One region of the Hahella sp. NBU794 genome, then DNA from elsewhere that is predicted to be linked to it. Evidence: predicted binding sites of a transcription regulator. Region 1 holds the regulator's gene; each other region holds the start of a gene.
What was found. Region 1 encodes sigma-54, which starts transcription at its own class of promoters, with help from an activator protein. Its sites were predicted from a motif close to TGGCACNNNNNTTGCTNT; they were not measured.
Positions count from the first base shown of each region.

Region 2: ACQYWX_RS20730 (urease accessory protein UreD) is a predicted target of sigma-54. The motif match lies at 1,634-1,651, and genes of this name have one in related genera.
Region 3: flhA (flagellar biosynthesis protein FlhA) is a predicted target of sigma-54. The motif match lies at 1,589-1,606, and genes of this name have one in related genera.

Region 1 is NZ_CP192738.1:1,429,168-1,436,630, reverse strand. It holds gene ACQYWX_RS06440 (ATP-binding cassette domain-containing protein) at 1-640, opposite strand, end outside; gene ACQYWX_RS06435 (KpsF/GutQ family sugar-phosphate isomerase) at 951-1,928, shown strand; gene ACQYWX_RS06430 (KdsC family phosphatase) at 1,928-2,464, shown strand; gene lptC (LPS export ABC transporter periplasmic protein LptC) at 2,469-3,047, shown strand; gene lptA (lipopolysaccharide transport periplasmic protein LptA) at 3,031-3,555, shown strand; gene lptB (LPS export ABC transporter ATP-binding protein) at 3,552-4,277, shown strand; gene ACQYWX_RS06410 (RNA polymerase factor sigma-54) at 4,400-5,896, shown strand; gene hpf (ribosome hibernation-promoting factor, HPF/YfiA family) at 6,012-6,320, shown strand; gene ptsN (PTS IIA-like nitrogen regulatory protein PtsN) at 6,327-6,791, shown strand; gene rapZ (RNase adapter RapZ) at 6,818-7,463, shown strand, end outside.
Region 2 is NZ_CP192738.1:4,760,936-4,768,398, reverse strand. It holds gene ACQYWX_RS20740 (urease subunit beta) at 1-163, opposite strand, end outside; gene ureA (urease subunit gamma) at 184-486, opposite strand; gene ACQYWX_RS20730 (urease accessory protein UreD) at 579-1,517, opposite strand; gene urtA (urea ABC transporter substrate-binding protein) at 1,974-3,263, shown strand; gene urtB (urea ABC transporter permease subunit UrtB) at 3,368-5,047, shown strand; gene urtC (urea ABC transporter permease subunit UrtC) at 5,047-6,294, shown strand; gene urtD (urea ABC transporter ATP-binding protein UrtD) at 6,304-7,062, shown strand; gene urtE (urea ABC transporter ATP-binding subunit UrtE) at 7,117-7,463, shown strand, end outside.
Region 3 is NZ_CP192738.1:1,561,641-1,569,103, forward strand. It holds gene fliR (flagellar biosynthetic protein FliR) at 1-336, shown strand, start outside; gene flhB (flagellar biosynthesis protein FlhB) at 413-1,549, shown strand; gene flhA (flagellar biosynthesis protein FlhA) at 1,657-3,825, shown strand; gene flhF (flagellar biosynthesis protein FlhF) at 3,862-5,160, shown strand; gene ACQYWX_RS07085 (MinD/ParA family protein) at 5,217-6,029, shown strand; gene ACQYWX_RS07090 (RNA polymerase sigma factor FliA) at 6,208-6,921, shown strand; gene cheY (chemotaxis response regulator CheY) at 7,105-7,463, shown strand, end outside.

The DNA of each region.
Region 1 (7,463 bases):
GGTCCGTAATACTCAATGACTCCTGAATATCATGGGACACGACCACACTGGTCAGCCCCAGCGCATCATTGAGCAAGCGAATCAGCTGGACAATCACCCCCATAGCAATAGGGTCCTGCCCGGTGAAAGGCTCATCGTACATCACCATTTCAGGGTCCATAGAAATAGCACGCGCCAAAGCCACGCGACGAGCCATACCGCCAGACAACTCGCTTGGCATCAAATCACGCGCGCCACGCAGCCCCACTGCGTGTAGCTTCATCAACACCAAGTCACGAATCATTGCTTCCGGTAGCTGAGTGTGAATCCGTAAAGGAAATGCGACATTTTCAAAGACATTGATGTCCGAAAAGAGCGCGCCGGATTGAAACAACATTCCCATACGCTCGCGCAGTTCATATAGCTCCTTGCGCTTCAGCTTCGGCACATTAAAGCCATTCACCCAAATATCGCCTTTGTCGGGCTTCAATTGGCCGCCAATCAATTTAAGTAGAGTAGTCTTGCCCGTACCGCTGGGTCCCATGATGGTGGTGACCTTGCCTTTGGGTATATCGATGTCTACGTTATCGTAGATAAGCCTGTCGCCTCTGGCGAAGGTAAGCCCCCTGACTTCCACGTAATTGGAGGGGTTTTGCGTCATCTAAAATCACCTTAATCGCCCAGTCCGCGTAAACGCCCCCTTCCTGGAAGCATTAAGTATCCTAAAAACATAACCTTACGGCGGCTTTAGCGTTTCTGCCAAAAATAGCCTAAACAGCTGCGGAATATATCAGAAGATGTTTTAACTGCCCACATCTTTCCCGGCAAGTTGCAGCAGTCCCCGAGCGTCGTATAATACGCAGGCCTCGCCAAACGCCATTTTTTCGCATGATTGTTTAAGCAAGGCGGCGCAGAAGCATTACCGCGACGAAATATCCGCCACTGTCAACGCCATTAGGAACGCCAGATTAATGAGCCATCACGACCACGAATACATAAAGGCCGCAAGACGCACTATAGAAATGGAGATTCAGGCAGTCCAGGCGCTAAGCAGCCGGATTGACGATGCGTTTGTTAAGGCTTGCGACCTGATGCTGAACTGTAAAGGACGCGTGGTGGTTACCGGGATGGGTAAGTCAGGCCATATAGGTAACAAAATTGCCGCCACCCTCGCGTCCACAGGTACACCGTCGTTTTTTCTACACCCCGGTGAAGCCAGCCACGGCGACCTCGGCATGGTCACCCCCGATGACGTTGTATTAGCGATATCCAACTCAGGCAACACGGCAGAAATTGTCACCATACTCCCCCTTTTGAAAAGAATGGGAGTTCCATTAATCAGCATGACCGGCAAACCGGACTCTACTCTTTCTGAAATCGCAGAGGCGAATATCGACGCCAGCGTTGCCACAGAGGCCTGTCCTCTTGGACTCGCACCCACCTCCAGCACCACAGTTTGCCTGGTGTTGGGTGATGCCTTGGCGATAGCGCTGCTAGAAGCGCGCGGTTTTACAGCGGAGGACTTTGCATTCTCTCACCCTGGCGGCGCTCTGGGCCGCAGACTATTACTGAGAATTTCCGACATCATGCATTCTGGCGACGCCATCCCGGTAGTTAAAAGTGGAGCATCCTTGAGTGAGTCGCTCCTGCAAATGTCACAGAAAGGCCTGGGCATGACTTGTATCGTCGACGCAGACGACAAGCTTCTCGGCGTGTTTACTGACGGCGATTTGCGCCGCACTCTAGATAAAAACATCGATATTCGGAGCTGCACCATTGATACGGTTATGACGGCAAACTGCAAGACTGTCACCAAAGACATGCTTGCCGCAGAAGCCCTGGGCTTGATGCAGGAGAAAAAGATCAACGCCCTGCCTGTCGTTAATGCTGACAATAAAGTGATTGGGGCCTTCAATACACAAGACATGCTACGCGCAGGAGTCATTTAATGTCGCCGTCTTTGACCGAGCAACAGACCCAAGCCTTACAACAGATTAAACTCTTAGCGCTGGATGTAGACGGCGTTCTGACAGACGGAACGCTTTATTTCGGCGAATCTGGCGAGCAGTTCAAACCCTTCTCCATACTTGACGGACTCGGCGTCAAGCTGTTGCAAAAAGCTGGAGTAACCGTCGCCATTATCACCGGCCGCAAGTCCGCCATGGTCGCAAAGAGAGCCGGCGACCTGGGCATTTTAGAGTTACTACAAGGCCGCGAAGACAAACTTGTCGGGCTCAATGAGATTCGAGAAAAGCTTGGTTTAGAGCTGAATGAATGCGCCTATGTCGGCGACGACCTTCCTGATCTGGCGGCCATTCGCAGTTGCGGATTTGGCGTTACTGTGCCTAACAGTCACTGGTTTGTTCGCCAGCACGCCACCTACTGCACCTCAGCCCAGGGCGGCAAAGGCGCGGTCAGAGAGGTGTGCGATATGATTCTGGCGGCGAAAGGCCTGCTCCACACCTCCTTGGAAGCCTACCTGTAACTTCATGACAGAACTCTTCAGACAATACAGCAAATGGCTCTACGCGGCTTTGGCGGCGTTTCTGGTTATTTATCTGGTCGCTTATCAGGACGAAGCAAGCGTCCCGTTCTTCGAGGAAGAACCGCTCCTGAAAGACGAACCTGACGCATTTGTCATCAACGCGGTTTACACCACCTACAACAAAGAGGGCGCACTCACCAGCCGCCTGCAAAGCCAACTGGCGAAGCACTATCCCGATACAGACACCGGCGTACTGACGCGCCCCAATCTGGAGATCTTCCAGCAAGGGGAGAAAAGCTGGCATGTGGAGTCTCAGGAAGGCGAACTGCTGATCAAGCAGGACACCCTGAAACTGCGTGGAGACGTGGAAGTAAATGGAGCCTCCAACGACGGCGCGCCGATTCTCATGCAAACGCAAGCGCTCGACTACAACAACAAGTCACGCTTTATCAGCACCGATCAACCCGTTAAGATAACTTCAAATATCAATCAGTTAACCGCTGTCGGAATGGAGGCGGACATTGATAAAAAGCTTATTGTATTACTTTCTCAGGTAACCGGCGTTTATGCACAACCCAAGTAAACTATTCACCGCGGCGCTGTTATTGGGCCTTATTTTCGCCCCGCTTAGCCATGCATTGGACCTTCTTAACGGCAGTGACGAACCGGTGCGCATCAAAGCGGGACGCTGGGAGAGAGACGGCCAGAAAGGCATCGACACCTATATCGGCAATGTCGTTATTACCCAGGGCAAATCCAGCATCGAGGCGGACAAAGTCATTTTATACACCGACGACAATGGCATCAGCCGCTTCCAGGCGACCGGCAAACCCGCTCATTTAGTGCAGTTTGACCAAGAAAAACAAACTGAAACTCACGCTTACGCAGAAAACATGGACTATGACCGCAGCCAGAGTAAAGTCGTTATGCGTAACCATGCACGCATTCTTCAGGACAACAGCTCAGTGGAAGGCGAAGAAATTATTTATTTCACAGACAAGCGTTTAGTCACGGCAAAGGGAGCCTCATCGGGCAATCAAACCGAGCAGGTTGAAATTATCTATCATCCGCCCAAATCTAATAAACAATGAGCACTCTCACCGCCAGAAACCTGGCCAAAGCCTACAAAAAACGCCCCGTAGTAAAAGATGTGTCCGTTGAAATTCGCAGCGGCGAAATCGTGGGCCTCCTCGGCCCTAACGGCGCCGGGAAGACTACCTGCTTCTACATGGTGGTAGGACTCATCCCCAGCGACAAAGGCAGCGTATTTATTGACGAAACGGAAATTACCGGTTTGCCTATGCACGGGAGAGCGCGCAAGGGCATTGGCTATCTGCCGCAGGAAGCTTCGGTCTTCAGAAAGCTGTCCGTAGAGGACAACATCTACGCCATCCTTGAGACCAGAGCGGATCTGAGCCGCAAGGAACGTAAGCTTAAGATGGAAGAGCTGCTGCAGGAGTTTCACATCACCCATATTCGCAAAAGCCTTGGCATGAGTCTCTCGGGGGGCGAGCGTCGACGCGTGGAAATCGCTCGTGCGCTGGCTACGGAGCCAAAGTTTGTCTTATTGGATGAACCTTTCGCCGGGGTGGATCCTATTTCCGTCAATGATATCAAGCAGATTATTGAGCATCTCAAAAAGCGCGGCATCGGCGTTTTAATTACAGACCATAATGTGCGCGAGACCTTGGATATTTGTGAACGCGCCTATATTGTCAGTGAAGGATTTATTATCGCAAGCGGCGCCCCAAGTGATATCCTTGCCAACCCAAAGGTTAGAGAGGTCTATCTGGGTGACCAGTTCAAACTTTAGTTTAACCGGCGGCCTCCATCCAAGATGGACCCCAAGGCTCAAGAGCTTAGGATTAAAGCACCTAATAACTATGAAAAACTCACAAGATCTGTGCCTGAATCGGTGGTAAGCATCAGATGGTTATGAAAACTTCATTGCAGTTAAAGCTGGGTCAACAGCTGACCATGACCCCGCAACTGCAACAAGCAATAAAACTTTTGCAGCTTTCAACACTGGATTTACAGCAGGAGATTCAACAAGCGCTTGAGTCCAACCCCATGCTGGAAGTGTCTGAAGAAGACGAATCTCCCAACCACGTTCAGAACGATACGATCAGCGACATGCTCGCTAACAACTCCAGCAAGGAGCGAACGCAAGAGTCGGGCATGGATGAAGGAGGATTCGCTGAAGAGGACAACTGGTCCGATTCCATTCCGAACGACCTCCCCGTCGATACCGCCTGGGATGATGTCTTCCAGAGCGGATCAAGCAGCTACAGCGGCGGCGAAGATGACGAATACGACTTCGAATCCCGCAATAGCAAAGGCGAAACCCTGCAAGACCACCTTCTCTGGCAACTAAACCTTACCCCCATGTCCGACATTGACCGCATGATCGCTGTTGCGATAATTGATGCAGTCAATACTGACGGCTATCTCTCCCTCACTCCAGACGAAATTCATGGCGGACTGCAAACTGAGGGGGAAGAAGAAATTGAGCTGGACGAAGTACGCGCCGTTTTAAAACGCGTACAGCAATTCGATCCTCCTGGAGTCGCCACCTGCAACTTACAGGATTGCCTGCTAAGCCAGCTGAATCAGTTGCCTAAAGACACCCCCTGGCTCGGTCAGGCCAAGCTGGTGGTCAGCCACTATATCAATCTGCTTGGCAACCGCGACTACGCCCAGTTGATGCGCCGCAGCCGCCTGAAAGAAGACGATCTGCGGGAAGTTCTCAAACTGATTCAAAGTCTGAACCCAAGGCCGGGCGAAGGCATTCAGGAAAGCAATACCGAATACGTGGTTCCTGACGTTATCGTCAAAAAAGCCAACGGCCGCTGGCTGGTGGAGCTGAACCCTGAAATCGCTCCCAAGATCCGCATCAACCCTGGCTATGCAGGTTTGGTGAGACGCGCGGACAACAGCTCAGACAACACTTATTTACGCGACCAGTTACAGGAAGCACGCTGGTTTATCAAAAGCTTGCAAAGCCGTAATGAAACTCTGTTGAAAGTCGCTTCACAAATCGTCGAACATCAGCAAGGATTCCTTGAGTACGGCGAAGAGGCGATGAAGCCACTGGTGCTGCACGATATTGCGGAGGCGGTGGAGATGCATGAGTCGACGATTTCCCGAGTGACCACCCAGAAATACATGCACACTCCTCGCGGCGTATTTGAGCTGAAGTACTTTTTCTCCAGCCATGTCAGCACAGACACGGGTGGCGAGTGTTCTTCGACCGCTATTAGAGCTATTATCAAGAAGTTAGTCGCGGCGGAATCACCGAAGAAACCATTGAGCGACAGCAAAATTGCTGCGCTGCTTGGCGACCAGGGCATCAACGTCGCCCGTCGCACGATCGCAAATTACCGGGAGGCGCTTTCCATTCCGCCTTCCAATGAACGTAAGCGGTTAATTTAAAAGGAGGAATGCAGGCATAAGACTTAAATCAAATAGTCACAAATTGGATGTGCTAGTATTTTTCATGGAAGTGCAAAATTCATAATGCACCGTATATTGGCATTAGGAGCAAAGTATGCAAATGAACATCACCGGACATCAAGTCGAGTTAACTGAAGCACTGAAAGACTACGTTAACAACAAGTTCGACAAGCTCGAACGACACTTCGACAGTATCAGTAATGTCCAAGTTACGCTCTCCATTCAAAAACAGCGTCAGATTGCGGAAGCAACCATGCACATAAGCGGCGCTGACCTGCATGCCAATGCTGAACACGAAGATATGTACGCGTCAATTGACGCACTGGTGGACAAATTAGACCGCCAGATCCTCAAACACAAAGAGAAGCACGTTGATCGGATGCACGGCGCATCCGCCAGATAACAGAACATGGCCCAAACCACACTAACTATTGAGTCAATTATCTCGCCCGCCCTCACACGCTGTGGGGTGTCGGGCTCGAGTAAGAAGCGCGTTCTCGAATATATCGCCAATCTGATTGCGCAACATTTTCCGTTTTTGGACGAGAACGCCATTTTTACCAACCTGATATGCCGTGAAAGACTCGGCAGCACTGGTATCGGCCAGGGTATCGCAATACCTCATTGCCGCCTGGAAAACTGCGACCGCATCATAGGGGCCTTGCTTACACTCAAGGACAAAATCCCTTTTGACGCCATAGACAACGAACCCGTGGACCTGCTGTTCGTTCTGATCGTGCCTCAAGAGGCCACCAGCGAACACTTGGACCTACTGAGCCAGCTGGCCCAGAAATTCAATGACCGTCGCTTCTGCGAACACCTGCGCGACTGTGACAACGACGAAACCCTGTTCAGGAGGGTGCTGGAGAAATAATCCAGCTTCGATGGAAAGAGGAAGACATGAAGCTGATTATCGTAAGTGGTCGTTCAGGCTCCGGAAAAAGTACGGCGCTCCATGTCCTGGAGGATATGGGCTATTACTGCATCGATAACCTGCCTATCGGTCTCCTCTCGCCTCTCACCCAAGAGGTGCTGGACCAGGGGAAAACCCAGAATCAGCAACTCGCCGTCAGCATAGACGCCCGCAATCTTTATAGGGACCTGTCGGATTTCCCGTCGATCTACGCCACTCTGCAGGCGCACAATATCGATGTGGAAATCATCTATCTTGACGCCAATGACGCCACCTTGATCAAACGTTTTCATGCAACGCGTCGCAAGCACCCGCTCAGCAGTAAAAGCACATCACTAAAAGAAGCCATCGCCAAAGAGAAACAGCTGCTGGAGCCGATCGCCACCCTGGCGAACCTCTATATAGACACCAGCGATCTCTCCATTTACCAGTTACGGGATCAGGTTAAGATCAGGGTTATCGGGCATAAAACCCAGGAACTGGCCCTGCTCTTCCAGTCTTTCGGCTTCAAGCATGGCGTGCCGTCGGATTCCGACATGGTATTTGACGTGCGCTGCCTTCCTAATCCTTACTGGGACACCGCGCTGCGCGGCTACAAAGGCACGGATCAGGAAATCATTGAATTCCTAAAGC
Region 2 (7,463 bases), 3.3 Mb from region 1:
GCTCTCGCGGAAAGGACAGCGCCGGGTTGGTTTCAAAGAAGTGATAATGAGAACCCACTTGCACCGGCCGGTCGCCGGTATTGGTGACTTCCACGGTAATGGTCGGCAGGCCGGCGTTGATTTCGATATCGCCGGGGAGGGCGTCTATTTCTCCTGGAATCATGACTGGATCTCCATCAGCGATTAAGGGATAGGGTTGTGGACCGTGACCAGTTTGGTGCCGTCCGGGAAAGTGGCTTCCACCTGCACCTCTGGAATCATTTCCGGTATGCCGTCCATGACGTCATCCCGCGTCAGCAGCGTGCGACCGTAAGCCATCAGCTCCGCTACGCTGCGGCCATCCCGGGCGCCTTCCACGATTTCCATGCTCAGGTAGGCCATCGCCTCCGGGTAATTCAGTTTCAATCCCCGCGCTTTACGACGCTCCGCCACCAGTGCGGCGGTGTACAGCAGCAGTTTGTCTTTTTCTCTAGGGGTGAGTTCCATCGTGAACTTCCTCTTTTATCTTGCGGTTACTTTTATTGTTCGATTGCTGAGCTTTGAGCCGTCATCGGCGATCGCCTCAAAACCGGTCTGCGTCAGGTCGCCCATATTCGCGGCGGATGGCTTTCCACGCCGATTAACGCTGGACGCAGCAGGGACCACGCCGCCATAAACAACCGCTTGATGGGCTCCGACTGCTGACACAGCGCGCGCAGGATGATCAGATCGTCCTTGCGCGTCAGGGTCCAGCGCAGGTCTTTGTCTACGGTAAGGGCGGCGATGGCTGCATTCGTCTGCAACGCCTCGCGGCATTGTTGCAGCAGCTTTTGCGGCGAGTCCTGCACGTATCCGGCGAGCATCGATCCGTAAACCTGGCGCCCCTGCAGTCCCCAGGGCTCTTTAAACCCGGGGCCCTCGCCGCGCAACGCGACCCGCTCGAAGAAGCAGAGCGCGCCGTCACGCAGAATCTGGGTGGTCTGGGTAAACGCGCCGCGGGCGAATGGAGCGTCCGCCGCCGGGCGTCCCAGTGCGGTAATTTCCCAGGCGATGAAGCGGCTGGCGGCGCTGGTCTCCAAGCGCAATGTCTGCGCGCCCTCGGCGCCGTCGTAAATAATATTTTCCTGGGGCAGCCATTCCAGGCTGTCCGCGTCGGCGCAGTGCAGGCGAACGGTCTGACATTGCCGGTGTCCGGCTGCGTCAGTGCGATAGATTTTGCCGGCGGAAGGGGTAGTGAACAGCGCGCCTGCGCCTTGCTCCACTCTGGCGTCAATTTCGATTTCATCTCCGCAAACCAAACCGCCGGGAGGATGCAATATATAGATGTGGGGGCGTTGCGCGCCTTCTGGATAAAACGGTCGTTGCACCCGCAGAGGGCCTTGGTGAACGGCTTGCTTCAATATGGTGCGATTTGACTCTTTGGTCAGGTTTAATGTGAGCGACGCCCGCCAGTTTCTGGCGCCGGTGGCGGCGGAAGAGCCAGGATTCAATTCCTGCTCCGCCTGCTTGTTTTTATCGGTGAATTGCTCTGCAAGCATTACGCTGCGTACCTTTACGCTGGGGTCGCGATCTCTGTCCGCGACTTTCTTCTTACCCGCTGCGCCCTGAAACAATGCGTGGACGCGCTCGTTTCTGTCTCGTTGTGGCAAGTCATTAAGCGAATGCTGTGCCAACCCCTCGCCATTTTGGCGCTGACAGGGCGAAGGCGACGGTTTAAAAGCGTTCAGGGGCTCTGTTTTTGCACCGCTTTGGTTCATGGGTTTGGCGCGCCTTAAGTGGGGCGTCAGGCATTTTTTGAGCGCGCCCCGATATTGTGCCCCCATGCTTGAGACATGGGTCACACTGGTGCGAATGGAGGCTCCGTAAAACTACGTATCTTTGGGTTTTCAAATGTAACGTTATGAAAACAAAGAGATAAAAAAGTGATGGAACACTGCGTGCGTTGCTTGCGACGGGAGAAACTCACAACATTAACCCGTATCGGAGTTCGTACAATGAAAAAAATGTCTAGGCGTGTTGGGATTGGTTTGAGCGCGTTGGCCCTTTCGATCAGCGCCTCCCTGGCGCAGGCGGCGGACACCATCAAGGTGGGCGTTCTGCACAGCCTGAGCGGAACCATGGCTATCAGCGAGACAACTCTGAAGGATACAGTTCTCATGCTCGTGGATGAGCAAAACAAGAAGGGCGGCCTGCTTGGCAAGAAGCTTGAAGCCGTCGTGGTTGATCCCGCTTCCAACTGGCCGCTGTTCGCAGAGAAAGCGCGCGAGCTGTTGGAAAAAGACAAAGTGGATGTGGTGTTCGGCTGCTGGACCTCCGTCTCGCGCAAATCCGTACTGCCGGTGTTTGAAGAGCTGAACGGCCTGTTGTTCTATCCGGTGCAATACGAAGGGGAAGAGTCCTCCAAGAACGTTTTCTATACCGGCGCCGCGCCTAACCAGCAGGCGGTGCCTGCGGTCGACTATCTGATGAATGAGCTGGGCGTGAAGCGCTGGGTGCTGGCGGGCACCGACTATGTGTATCCGCGCACCACCAACAAAATCCTGGAAGCCTATCTGAAATCGAAAGGCGTTAAACAGGAAGACATCATGATCAACTACACGCCTTTCGGACACTCCGACTGGCAGAGCATCGTCTCCGACATCAAGAAGTTCGGTTCCGCCGGCAAGAAAACCGCAGTCGTCTCCACCATCAACGGCGACGCCAACGTGCCTTTCTATAAAGAGCTGGGCAACCAGGGCATTTCCGCGGAAGACATCCCGGTCGTGGCCTTCTCCGTGGGTGAAGAAGAGTTGTCCGGTCTGGACACCAAGCCCCTGGTCGGCCACCTGGCGGCCTGGAACTATTTCATGAGTGTGGACGCGGAAGCGAACGATGAATTCATCGATTCCTGGAAAACCTTTATCAAGGATAAAAAACGCGTCACCAACGACCCCATGGAAGCGCACTTCATCGGCTTCAACATGTGGGCGGAAGCGGTCAAGAAAGCCGGGACTACCGATCCAGACGCAGTCGGTCAGGCGATTGTCGGCGTCACGGTGCCTAACCTGTCCGGCGGCTACGCCACCATGATGCCGAACCACCACATCACCAAACCGGTGCTGATAGGCGAAATTCAGGAAGACGGTCAGTTTGAAACCGTGTGGCGCACTTCCGGCGCTGTCATGGGCGACGCCTGGTCCGACTATCTGCCGGGCAGCAAAGACCTGACGGCGGACTGGACCCTGCCTTTGAGTTGCGGCAACTACAACGTCAAAACCGGCAAGTGCTCCGGGCAAAACTATTAATCGATAACGCCCATCCCATCGCGGAAATTACTGTGACGCCGGCTTCGACTGGCGTCACAGCGCAGACTTCCGCCGGGCGTAAACCGCTACGGAAAGAGTAACCCATGCGACGACTTTCCCTCCTGTTTTCCTCAAGCTCGCGGCTGAGTTTTGCAAGACTGGGCTGCGCGCTGTTAATGATATGTATGTGGGTGCTGGGCTCCGGCGCGCAGGCGGAGCCCGCTGACGCTCGCCTGGAACCCATACTTACCCAATTAAAGACGGCGGGCTTTGCTGAAAAAGAGCAGCTCGTCAGCAAATTAAGCGAGATTGACGATCCCCAGGTCGCTCCCATTCTCAGCGCGTTGCTGGAAGGCGATCTGCAATACGCCAAGAAAGGCGAGGGCGAGGTGGTTATCTTGCGCTACGCCAATGATCTTTACTCTGCGAAAAACGCGCTGACCGGCGAGGTGACGGAGGATGTCGAGAAGCGCGCGTTCAAGAAGATCAGTGTGAATAATTCCCTGCGGCAATTGCTGCGGGAAAGTCTGGCGGCGCTGCAATTGCGTGCGCCGGATGTAAATGTGCGTCTGGAAGCGGCGCGCAATATGATGAAATCCGATGACGCGAGCAATATTCCTCTACTGCAGCGCGCGCTGGAGAAAGAGCAGGATGCGCCCGTTCAAGAGCTGTTATCTGTCGATCTGGCCATGTTGCAGGCGCGCTATGGCGAAACAACGCAGAGTCGGGTGGCGGCGATAGAGCAACTGCAGGGCGAGCTGTATGTGGAAGTGCGTTCGCTGCTGCGCAGCTTTCTGAACACCAACGGCCAGGGCGAGTTCCTGGAGCCGGACCCAGCCGTAAGGCAGGCGGCGCAGGAGGCGTTGGATGCGATTGAAAGCCTGGTCGCCTTCAATAAAGGCGTGGAGAACGTGTACTTCGGCGTCAGTCTGGGCGCAGTGTTGTTGCTGGCGGCGGTAGGGCTGGCCATCACATTTGGCGTGATGGGAGTCATCAATATGGCCCACGGCGAGATGATCATGCTGGGCGCCTACACCACTTATGTGATTCAGCAATGGATGCCGAACCATATTGAGCACTCTTTATTTGTCGCCATTCCTGCGGCGTTTCTGGTGTCGGGGCTGGCGGGCGTCGTGATCGAGCGTGGCGTGATCCGTTTTCTTTACGGCCGCCCACTGGAAACCCTATTGGCCACTTTTGGCATTAGCCTGTGTCTGCAGCAACTGGTCAGAACCGTTTTTGGTTCCTTGAATCAATCCGTTATTACGCCGGCCTGGATGTCGGGTTCTATTGAGATCAACGGCGCACTGTCTCTGACCTACAACCGTTTATACATCATTATCTTCAGCATTCTGGTGCTGCTGGCGCTGGCGGCGTTGCTGCGTAAAACCCAGTTCGGACTGCAAATGCGGGCGGTGACGCAAAACCGGCCCATGGCCAGCTCCATGGGGATTCGCACTGGCTGGCTGGATGCGCTGACCTTTGGTCTGGGCTCCGGCATCGCCGGTATCGCCGGCGTGGCGTTGAGTCAGTTAACCAATGTCGGCCCCAATCTGGGCCAGTCCTACATCATCGACTCATTCATGGTGGTGGTGTTCGGCGGCGTGGGCAATATCATGGGCACGTTCGTTGGGGCCATGTCCCTGGGGGTCGCTAATAAACTGATGGAGCCTTTTGCTGGCGCGGTGCTGGCGAAAATTCTGGTGCTGGTTTTCATCATTCTATTTATCCAGAAATACCCGAGGGGCATGTTCGCCCTCAAGGGCCGCGCGGTGGAGGGCTGATGACGATGCAGTTGGGACCTGTCACTCGACTTCTCATGAACGATAAAGGCGGCCGCTATCTGCTGCTGGCGCTGGTTGCGCTGGCGGTGATCGTGCCGCTGTTGAATCTGACTATGGCGCCGGGCTCGGCGCTGCACGTGTCCACTTACACGGTGACATTGCTTGGAAAGTACCTCTGCTATGCCCTCTTGGCGCTGGCGGTTGACCTGATTTGGGGATACTGCGGGATTCTCAGTCTGGGGCACGGCGCTTTTTTTGCCTTGGGTGGTTATGCGATGGGGATGTACCTGATGCGCCAGATCGGCGAGCGGGGCGTATACGGCGATCCGTTGTTGCCGGACTTCATGGTGTTTTTGAACTGGAAAGAGCTGCCCTGGTATTGGCACGGCTTCGATAATTTCGGCTTCGCCATGCTGATGGTAGCGCTGGCGCCGGGGCTGTTGGCGTTCGTGTTCGGCTGGCTGGCGTTTCGTTCGCGGGTCACCGGCGTTTATCTCTCCATTATTACTCAGGCGCTGACTTACGCCTTGATGCTGGCGTTTTTCCGTAACGATATGGGATTCGGCGGCAATAATGGCCTGACCGACTTCAAGGATTTGCTGGGCTTTAACCTGCAATCGGACGCCACTCGCTGCGGCCTGTTCATCGCCTCCGCCGTGTCGCTTATGGTGGGCTATGTTCTGTGTCGCCGCATCGTTAACTCCAAACTGGGACGCGTCCTGGTGGCGGTGCGCGATGCGGAAGCGCGCACGCGGTTTCTGGGCTATCGGGTGGACAAATACAAACTCTTTGTTTTCGTCGTCTCCTCGGTGCTCGCGGGAATTGCCGGCGCGCTCTATGTCCCCCAGGTGGGCATTATTAATCCTGGTGAGTTTTCCCCCATCAACTCCATCGAGATCATTATCTGGGTGGCTGTCGGCGGGCGCGGCACGCTGTATGGCGCAGTCATTGGGGCGATGGCGGTGAACTACGCGAAAAGCTATTTCACGGGGGCGTTTCCTGAGCTTTGGCTGTATTGCCTGGGCGCTTTATTCGTGGTCACGACGTTGTTTCTACCCAAAGGGCTGGTTGGGTTGCTTGAACGCATCCGTCCAAGGGAAAAGTCGGCGTCACCAACGCAGTCTGAAGTGTCTGGGGACGCCGTCACGACTACCGGTTCCGCCGCGTCGACGCCAAGTGAGCCTTCGCGTCCCGCCGCAGCTGACCTGCGCGCCGGGAAAGCGGTGGAAGTCAGTCCCAGCTCATAAGGAAAGATCATGCAAGCGAAACATCTGCAACAACCCAGCATTCTTTATTTAAACGGCGTTTCCGTCAGCTTCGATGGCTTCAAGGCGCTGAACAGTTTGTCATTGATTCTGGCCCCGGGAGAATTGCGCGCGATCATCGGCCCAAACGGCGCGGGTAAGACCACCATGATGGATGTCATTACCGGCAAGACGCGGCCAGACACGGGGCAGGTGCTGTTCAACAATAACGTTGATCTGACTCAGCATGATGAGGCTGAAATCGCCAATATGGGCGTCGGCCGCAAATTCCAGAAGCCGACGGTGATTGAGTCGCTGACTGTGTTTGAAAACCTGGAACTGGCGCTGCAAGGCGGTCGCAAGGTGTATGAGGCCTTCTTCCATCGACTGAGCAAGGCCCAGAAAACCCGCATTGATGAAATCCTGACGCTGGTGGATCTCAGCGCCAGGACGGACGAACTCGCTGGCGCTCTCTCGCATGGGCAGAAGCAATGGCTGGAGATTGGCATGTTGCTGATACAAGGGCCGGAATTGCTGCTGATCGATGAGCCGGCGGCGGGAATGACTGACGTGGAAACCGAGAAAACCGCCGAGTTGTTCAAGGCTGTCTCCAAACAGCATTCCCTGGTGGTCGTGGAGCACGACATGGATTTCGTGCGCGCGCTGCAATGCAAAGTCACGGTGCTGCACGAAGGGCGCGTTCTGGCCGAGGGTTCGCTGGATCAGGTGCAGAAGAATCAGCAGGTGATTGAGGTTTATCTGGGGCGGTAACGATAAATCGACGCCCCTGGATCAAACAGCGACAGAATAATCGAGTAATGTCATATGTTGAACGTACAGAACGTAGACTTGTTTTACGGCGCCAGTCAGGCCTTATATGGCGTCAGTATGGAAGCGGAGGCGGGCAAGGTGTCCTGCATTCTGGGTCGCAACGGAGTCGGCAAGACATCGCTGCTGCGGGCATTGTCCGGTCGCCATCCCGTCAAAAAAGGCGCGGTGCTCTGGCAGGGGCGCGATATTGCGCGACTCTCCCCCCATGATCGCGCCAAACTGGGCATCGCCTATGTGCCCCAGGGGCGCGAGATATTCTCCCAGCTCACGGTGCTGGAAAATCTGAAAACCGGCTTCGCCGCTATTCCTCGCAGTCAGCGCAGCATACCGGAGGAAATTTT
Region 3 (7,463 bases), 130 kb from region 1:
GTGGTGGAAAGCTTCCGCTTTTTACCGATCTCGGCGCAGGAGGTGGACGCATGGTCCTGGTGGTATCTTGCCTCGCGCATCAGTTGGATGTTCGCCAGCGCGTTGATGATCGCCTTGCCGGCGGTGACCGCGCTGCTGATCGTGAATATTTCCTTTGGCGTGATGACCCGGGCGGCGCCGCAAATGAACATATTCTCCATCGGCTTTCCGATGACGGTGCTGTTTGGTCTGGTGGTGTTCTGGATCAGCATTGGCGGCATCTTGCCCCAGTTCACCGTGTTGAGCGAGAACACCTTTGATTTCATGCAGGTCATGCTGCAGCCGACGCCGCCCTGATAAGACGGCGCTGGCCCAGGACAGAATACGATTGCGCAGGACGCCTGGACCCGAAGTAAAACGAGTGTGACGGACGATGGCCGACAACGACACCAGTCAGGAAAAAACCGAAGAACCCACCCCCCGAAAGATTGAGAAGGCCCGGGAGGAGGGGCAGATTCCCCGTTCCCGCGAGCTGAACACCACGGCGGTGTTGCTGGCGGGTGCGGTCGGTCTTCTGGTGTTTGGAACGACTATCGCCAAGGCGCTGGAAGGCGTCTTTCGCGCCAGCTTTACGTTAACTCGGGAAGAAGTGTTTGACGCTCATCAACCGTTGATTCATCTCGGCATGGCGGCGTTGGATATGGCGATCGCTCTGGTGCCCTTCATGCTGGTGCTACTGGTTGCGTCTCTGCTGGGGCCTATTGCGTTAGGCGGCTGGATGATGAGCGGCAAAGCGGCGGCGCCGAAATTCAGTCGCATCAACCCGCTGGAAGGCCTGAAGCGGATGTTCTCGCTGAAGTCTCTAATGGAGTTGATCAAAGGCATCGCCAAGACGCTGGTGGTGGGCGGTGTGGCGCTCATTATTCTGAACCACTCCATACCGGATCTGTTGGCGATGGGAGGGGAGGATACGGCGGTGAGCATGGCCCATGCCTGCAAGTTGCTTGCGTGGAGTTTCCTGTTTCTGGCCAGTTCAATGATCCTGATCGCCATGGTGGACGTGCCCTTTCAAATATATGACCACCAGAAGAATCTGCGTATGACCATGCAAGAGATCAAGGACGAATACAAGGACACGGAAGGCAAGCCGGAAGTGAAGCGACGGGTGAGGGAAGTGCAATACGAGATGAGCCGCCGTCGCATGCTGCAGGATGTGCCCAAGGCGGATGTGGTCATCACCAACCCGACTCACTACTCCGTGGCGCTAAAGTATGACGCCAAGAAAATGGCGGCGCCCATTGTGCTGGCCAAGGGCGCAGATCACATGGCCATGAAAATCCGTGAAATCGCCAGGGCGCACAAGGTTGAGCTGGTCTCGGCGCCGCCTTTGACCCGCTCCATCTACCACCACTCGGAAGTGGGGGACGAAATTCCTTCCGGTCTGTATCTCGCCGTAGCACAGGTGCTGGCGTATGTCTTTCAACTGCGTCGTTATCGCGGCGGTTACGGTAAGAAGCCTCAGGGCATGCCTGACTTCAAGATACCTTCCCATCTGCGCCGGGATCAGTGAGTTGAGTTAACCGCTGTCCGGCGTCGCTTTTCCATAGAGCGGCACAGTTCCTGCAAACACACTAGGGAAACGGTTTTTTCCGTCAACCTTTTGTCGTTTGGAGTGTTATGGAACGAGCTGCCGCGATCAACAACCTGAAGGCCCTGACCCACGGCAACCTGGGTATCCCGGTGCTTCTGATGGTGTTGTTGGGCATGATGACGTTGCCGGTGCCGCCGTTCCTGCTCGACGTCTTCTTTACCTTCAATATCGCCTTATCGCTAGTCATTCTGCTGGTGTGCGTGTACGCCATGCGTCCCATGGAGTTCGCCATATTCCCGACAGTATTGCTGGTGGCGACCTTATTGCGTCTGGCTCTGAACGTCGCCTCCACACGTGTGGTGCTGCTGGAAGGTCATGAAGGCGGCGATGCGGCGGGTAAAGTTATCCAGTCTTTCGGCGAAGTGCTGATCGGCGGCAACTACGCCGTTGGTCTGGTGGTGTTCGCCATTCTGATGATTATCAACTTCGTGGTGGTCACCAAAGGCGCGGGACGCGTCTCTGAAGTGAGCGCACGCTTTACCTTGGACGCCATGCCCGGCAAGCAGATGGCGATCGATGCGGATCTGAATGCAGGCATTATCAACCAGGACGAAGCCAAAGCGCGTCGGGCGGAAGTGTCTCAAGAGGCAGATTTCTACGGGTCCATGGACGGCGCCAGTAAATTCGTTCGCGGCGACGCCGTCGCAGGTCTGCTGATTCTGGCTATCAACCTGATCGGCGGTCTCGCCATCGGCATCATGCAGCACGATCTGGAGTTTAACGACGCCGTTCAGAAATATGCGCTGCTGACGATCGGTGACGGTCTGGTGGCGCAGATTCCTTCACTGCTGCTCAGCACCGCGGCGGCCATCATGGTCACCCGCGTCAGCACTCAGCAGGATATGTCCAGCCAGGTCATCAACCAGTTGTTTGGCTCCCCCCGGGCGCTGGCCATTGTCGCCGTCGTTATGTTCATCATGGGCGTAATTCCAGGCATGCCGCACATGGCGTTTCTGGGGTTGGCGTCGGTGTTTGGCGCGGCGGCGTATTTCATGTGGAAACGCCAGCAGCAGTCGGAAGTGGTGGACGAAGGCGTCACGCCTGCGCCCAGGCGTCCCGGAGCGCCGCCGCAACCCGGCGGCGGTCCCGCACTGGCTCCCGGCGAGAGCGCGCCGGCGGTGCGTGGCCCCGAGACCAAAGAACTGGGCTGGGACGACGTGGCCAGCGTGGATATCGTCGGTCTGGAAGTGGGCTATCGCCTTATTCCACTGGTGGACAAGTCGCAAGGCGGACAGTTGCTGGCCCGCATCAAGGGCGTGCGTAAAAAACTGTCGCAGGAGCTGGGCTTTCTCATGCCCTCCGTGCATATCCGCGACAATCTGGATTTAATGCCGAACTTTTACCGCATCACCCTGATGGGCGTCACCATCGCTGAAGCGGAAATTCATCCGGATCGGGAAATGGCCATCAATCCCGGTCAGGTCTTCGGCAAGCTGGACGGTATTCAGACCAAAGACCCGGCTTTCGGCCTGGAGGCGGTGTGGATTGATCCTGCCCAGAAAGAACAGGCGCAGACGCTGGGCTACACCGTGGTGGATTCCAGCACCGTGGTGGCGACGCATCTGAATCAGGTGCTCAGCCGTCACGCCTATGAACTGATCGGCCATGAAGAAGTGCAACAGTGGCTGGAGCAGCTGGGCAAGAAAGCGGCGAAACTGGCGGAAGAGCTGGTTCCCAACACTGTTTCGCTCAGCACCCTGTTGAAGGTGCTGCAGAATCTGTTGCAGGAAGATGTGCCGGTGCGGGATATGCGCAGCATTGCGGAGGCCATCGTCAACTTTACGCCGAAGACCCAGGACGCCGGTATTTTGACGGCGGCGGTGAGGGCGTCTCTGCGTCGTCTGATCGTCCAGAACATAGTAGGGGCGGAGCCTGAGCTGCCTGTTATCACTCTGGACCCAGGGTTGGAACAATTACTGCTTAAATCTATGCAACAAGCGCAACAGGCCGGCGGCATGGATGACATCGGTCTGATTTTGGAACCGAGCATGATGGAAAAACTGCAACGCTCGCTGGCGGAAGCAGCGCAGCGTCAGGAAATGCTCGGTAAAGCGGCGGTCTTGCTGGTGTCCAACAGCCTGCGCCCGGTTCTGGCGCGGTTCATCAGACTCAGCGTGGAGCGCATGCATGTCCTGGCTTATCAGGAAGTGCCGGACAACAAACAAATCACCATCGTGGCGACAATCAGTGGGTAATCCCGTGCGGGCTCGTGGAGCCGGGAGACTAACATTATGAAAGTGAAACGTTTTTTTGCAGCGTCAATGCAACAGGCTTTAAAGGATATCCGTGAAGATCTCGGCGCGGACGCCGTCATTCTGTCCACCAGTAAAACGGGGGATGGCGTGGAGGTGATCTGTGCGCTGGATTATAACGAGGACGATCAGCGCAGCAGCATGCCTGAGCAGGAAGGCCCACGCCCGACGCCCTCTGCGGTGGCCCGGGAGACAGCGGATCGCCATCGTCGCCTGGAGGATGAAATGTCGCGGGTGCGCGACCGGCTGGAAACGCTGAAAAGCAACGCCAGACCCAAAGCGGAGCCGGCGCCGGCTTTTGCCGCTGCAGAACCGGCGGCGACGGCTTCCCGGCAAATCGGCGCCGGAGAACCGGAAACCTCACGTATGCTGGCGGAAATGCGCGAAGAGATCATGCAGCTTAAAAGCATCATGCGTCAGCCTGTCGCCGCCGCGCGTCCGGAAGAAAATCCCGGCCATCGCGAGCTGATCGAACGCATGCAGGAAATGGGTATCTTCCGTGAGCTGCAAAACGCGCTCACCGCCAAGGCGGACCCGCGCAAAGGCGCTCAAGAACAATGGCGCAACCTGATGGCGCGCCTGGCGCATGGCTTGAAGGCGGAAAATGAAGAACTGATTTATCAGCGTGGAGTCTGCGCGCTGCTGGGGCCGACCGGCTCCGGCAAAACCACCACTCTCGCCAAACTGGCGGCGCGTTTCGTGGTTCACTACGGCGCCGAAAAACTGGCGCTGGTCACCACCGATCGTTTCCGGGTGGCCAGTCAGCAGCAATTGCAGTCCTTTGGACGCTTGCTGAATGTGCCTGTGTACGTGGTGGATGAAGAGAACAGCCTGGACGATCTGCTTGACCGTCTCGCCAACAAACGTCTGGTGCTGGTGGACACCGCAGGATTGACGCCCCAGGACCCGAATTGGGAGCGTCAGCAGAAAGACCTGAAAGTGACCCGTCACCGCATCAGAAATTATCTTGTATTGTCGGCAGTTAACCAACCGCAGGTCATGAAATCCACCTATCATTACTATAAGATGTTGGGGCTTTCCGGCTGTATCATGACCAAACTGGATGAAGCGTTCAGTCTGGGTGAAGTGTTGAGCATGGCCATCCTGAACCGGCTTCCGGTCGCCTATGTCACCGACGGACAGAAAATACCCGATGACATTCATCCGGCGAAAGCGCATGCCCTGGTGGCGCGCGCGGACGCTTTGTGGCGGCGGACCCGGCGGGAGACCGAACAAACTAATAACACCAGTCGCTTCGCTGCGGAACTGGTGGTCTAAACTATTGAGTGCGGGGTCAACGCCGCGCCGTCTAATAACAGGAGATATCTACCGGTATGAGTAAAGTACATCCGGTTCAAGTTATTGCAGTCACCGGAGGAAAGGGGGGTGTCGGCAAGAGCAATGTTTCCATAAATCTGTCCCTCGCGTTAGCGGACCTGGGACGTCGCGTCGTGCTGCTGGATGCGGACCTCGGACTGGCGAATATTGATGTGTTGCTCGGCGTCACCGCCTCGCGCAATATCGGGGATGTGCTGGCGGGGGATTGCACCCTGCGGGAAGTGATGATTGAAGGACCGGGGGGGATAAAGATCGTCCCGGCGTCATCCGGCACCCAGCACCTTACTCATCTGTCTCCTCTTGAACATGCGGGTCTGATCAACGCCTTCAGCGATATCAGCGACGACCTGGACGTGCTGGTGATCGACACGGCGGCGGGTATCTCCGAACAAGTGCTTTCCTTCGTGCGCGCGGCCCAGGAAGCCCTGGTGGTGGTGTGCGACGAGCCCACCTCCATTACTGACGCCTATGCCGTCATCAAACTGCTCAACAAGAACCACGATATGTACCGTTTTCGGGTGCTCGCCAACATGGTTCGCTCCGAGCAGGAAGGGCGGCATTTGTTCGGTAAATTATCCAAGGTCACCGAACGCTTTTTGGAAGTTGCGCTACAATATGTAGGAAGCATTCCATTCGACGAAGCCGTACGCAAATCGGTGCAACGGCAACGTCCTGTGTACGAAGCCTATCCGCGCGCCAAAGCGTCGTTGGCGTACCGCCAGCTGGCGCAAAAAGTGGACAACTGGCCGTTGCCGACGGCGCCGAGAGGCAATTTGGAATTCTTTGTGGAGCGTCTGGTGCACAGTTAGACACGCGCCGGACGGAATGCGAGGGCTCGCCCGGCGGCTATATCCCGGGCGCTTGCGATAAGGCGTGATGGTTGCGCCGGACATATCCTCAAACACCCATGAGAACGTTTTTGTTGAAATCATCCGGTTTATTGCAGGCCTTGCGCGCAAATTCATGTCATTGGCGAACACTTATATGATGTATAGCGAGACGCGGGCGGAGCGCGCCGACACTTTGGTCAGGCAATACGCGCCTCTGGTCAAGCGCATCGCGCATCACCTGATCGCCCGTCTGCCCGCCAGCGTGCAGGTGGATGATTTGATTCAGGCGGGCATGATCGGACTGCTGGAAGCCGCGCAGAAATATGACGCCAGCAAAGGCGCCAAATTCGAAACCTATGCAGGCATCCGCATTCGCGGCGCCATGGTGGACGAAATTCGTAAAGGCGATTGGGTGCCGCGCTCCGTGCACCGCAACGCCCGCAATATCGCGGACGCGATACACACTATTGAAGCCCGCACCGGCCGAGATGCGTCGGATGCGGAAGTGGCGGCAGAGCTGGGCATACCCCTGGAGCAATACCACGCCAGCCTGCGCGACGCCAGTTCGGGGAAGCTGTTCAGCCTGGAAGAGCTGGGCGTTCACGGGGAGGGCGGCTCTGACGACGAAACGTTAACCACCGACAATCCCCTCAGCGACATCGAACAAAACGCCTTTCTGGAAAAATTGAGCGCCGCGATAGACGGTTTGCCGGAACGGGAGAAGCTGGTGCTGTCTCTCTACTATGACGAAGAACTCAACCTCAAGGAAATCGGCCAGGTGCTCTCAGTCAGCGAGTCCCGGGTCAGTCAGATTCATTCCCAGGCGACCTTGCGACTGCGATCCCGTCTCTCAGACTGGAAAAACAGCTAAATCAAGCCATTGCCTGCGCAGGTTAATGTTTTTTCGAAATCAGCATCCTGCGGTCATGTTTTCTAAAACAACTTGTATCAAAAAACTGGATAGTACGGCGCGACCAGCTAGACTTACTCAGTAGAGTAATGAAATCAAAGGGTTTCCAGCGTCGCCATTGTGGAGGTTACATTGGACAAGAACATGAAAATCCTCGTTGTAGATGACTTTTCAACAATGAGGCGGATTATTAAAAACCTGCTTCGGGATTTGGGCTTCACCAATACCGATGAAGCGGATGACGGGTCCACCGCGCTGCCGATGTTAAAAACCGGGAAGTTTGATTTTCTGGTCACTGACTGGAATATGCCCGGAATGACGGGAATCGAATTACTCCAGGCTGTTCGCGCTGATGATAGTCTGAAAAACCTGCCGGTGCTCATGGTGACGGCGGAAGCCAAACGGGATCAGATTGTCGCAGCGGCGCAGGCGGGTGTTAACGGGTATGTGGTGAAGCCGTTTACTGCGGCCGTGCTGAAGGAAAAGATAGAGAAAATCTTCGA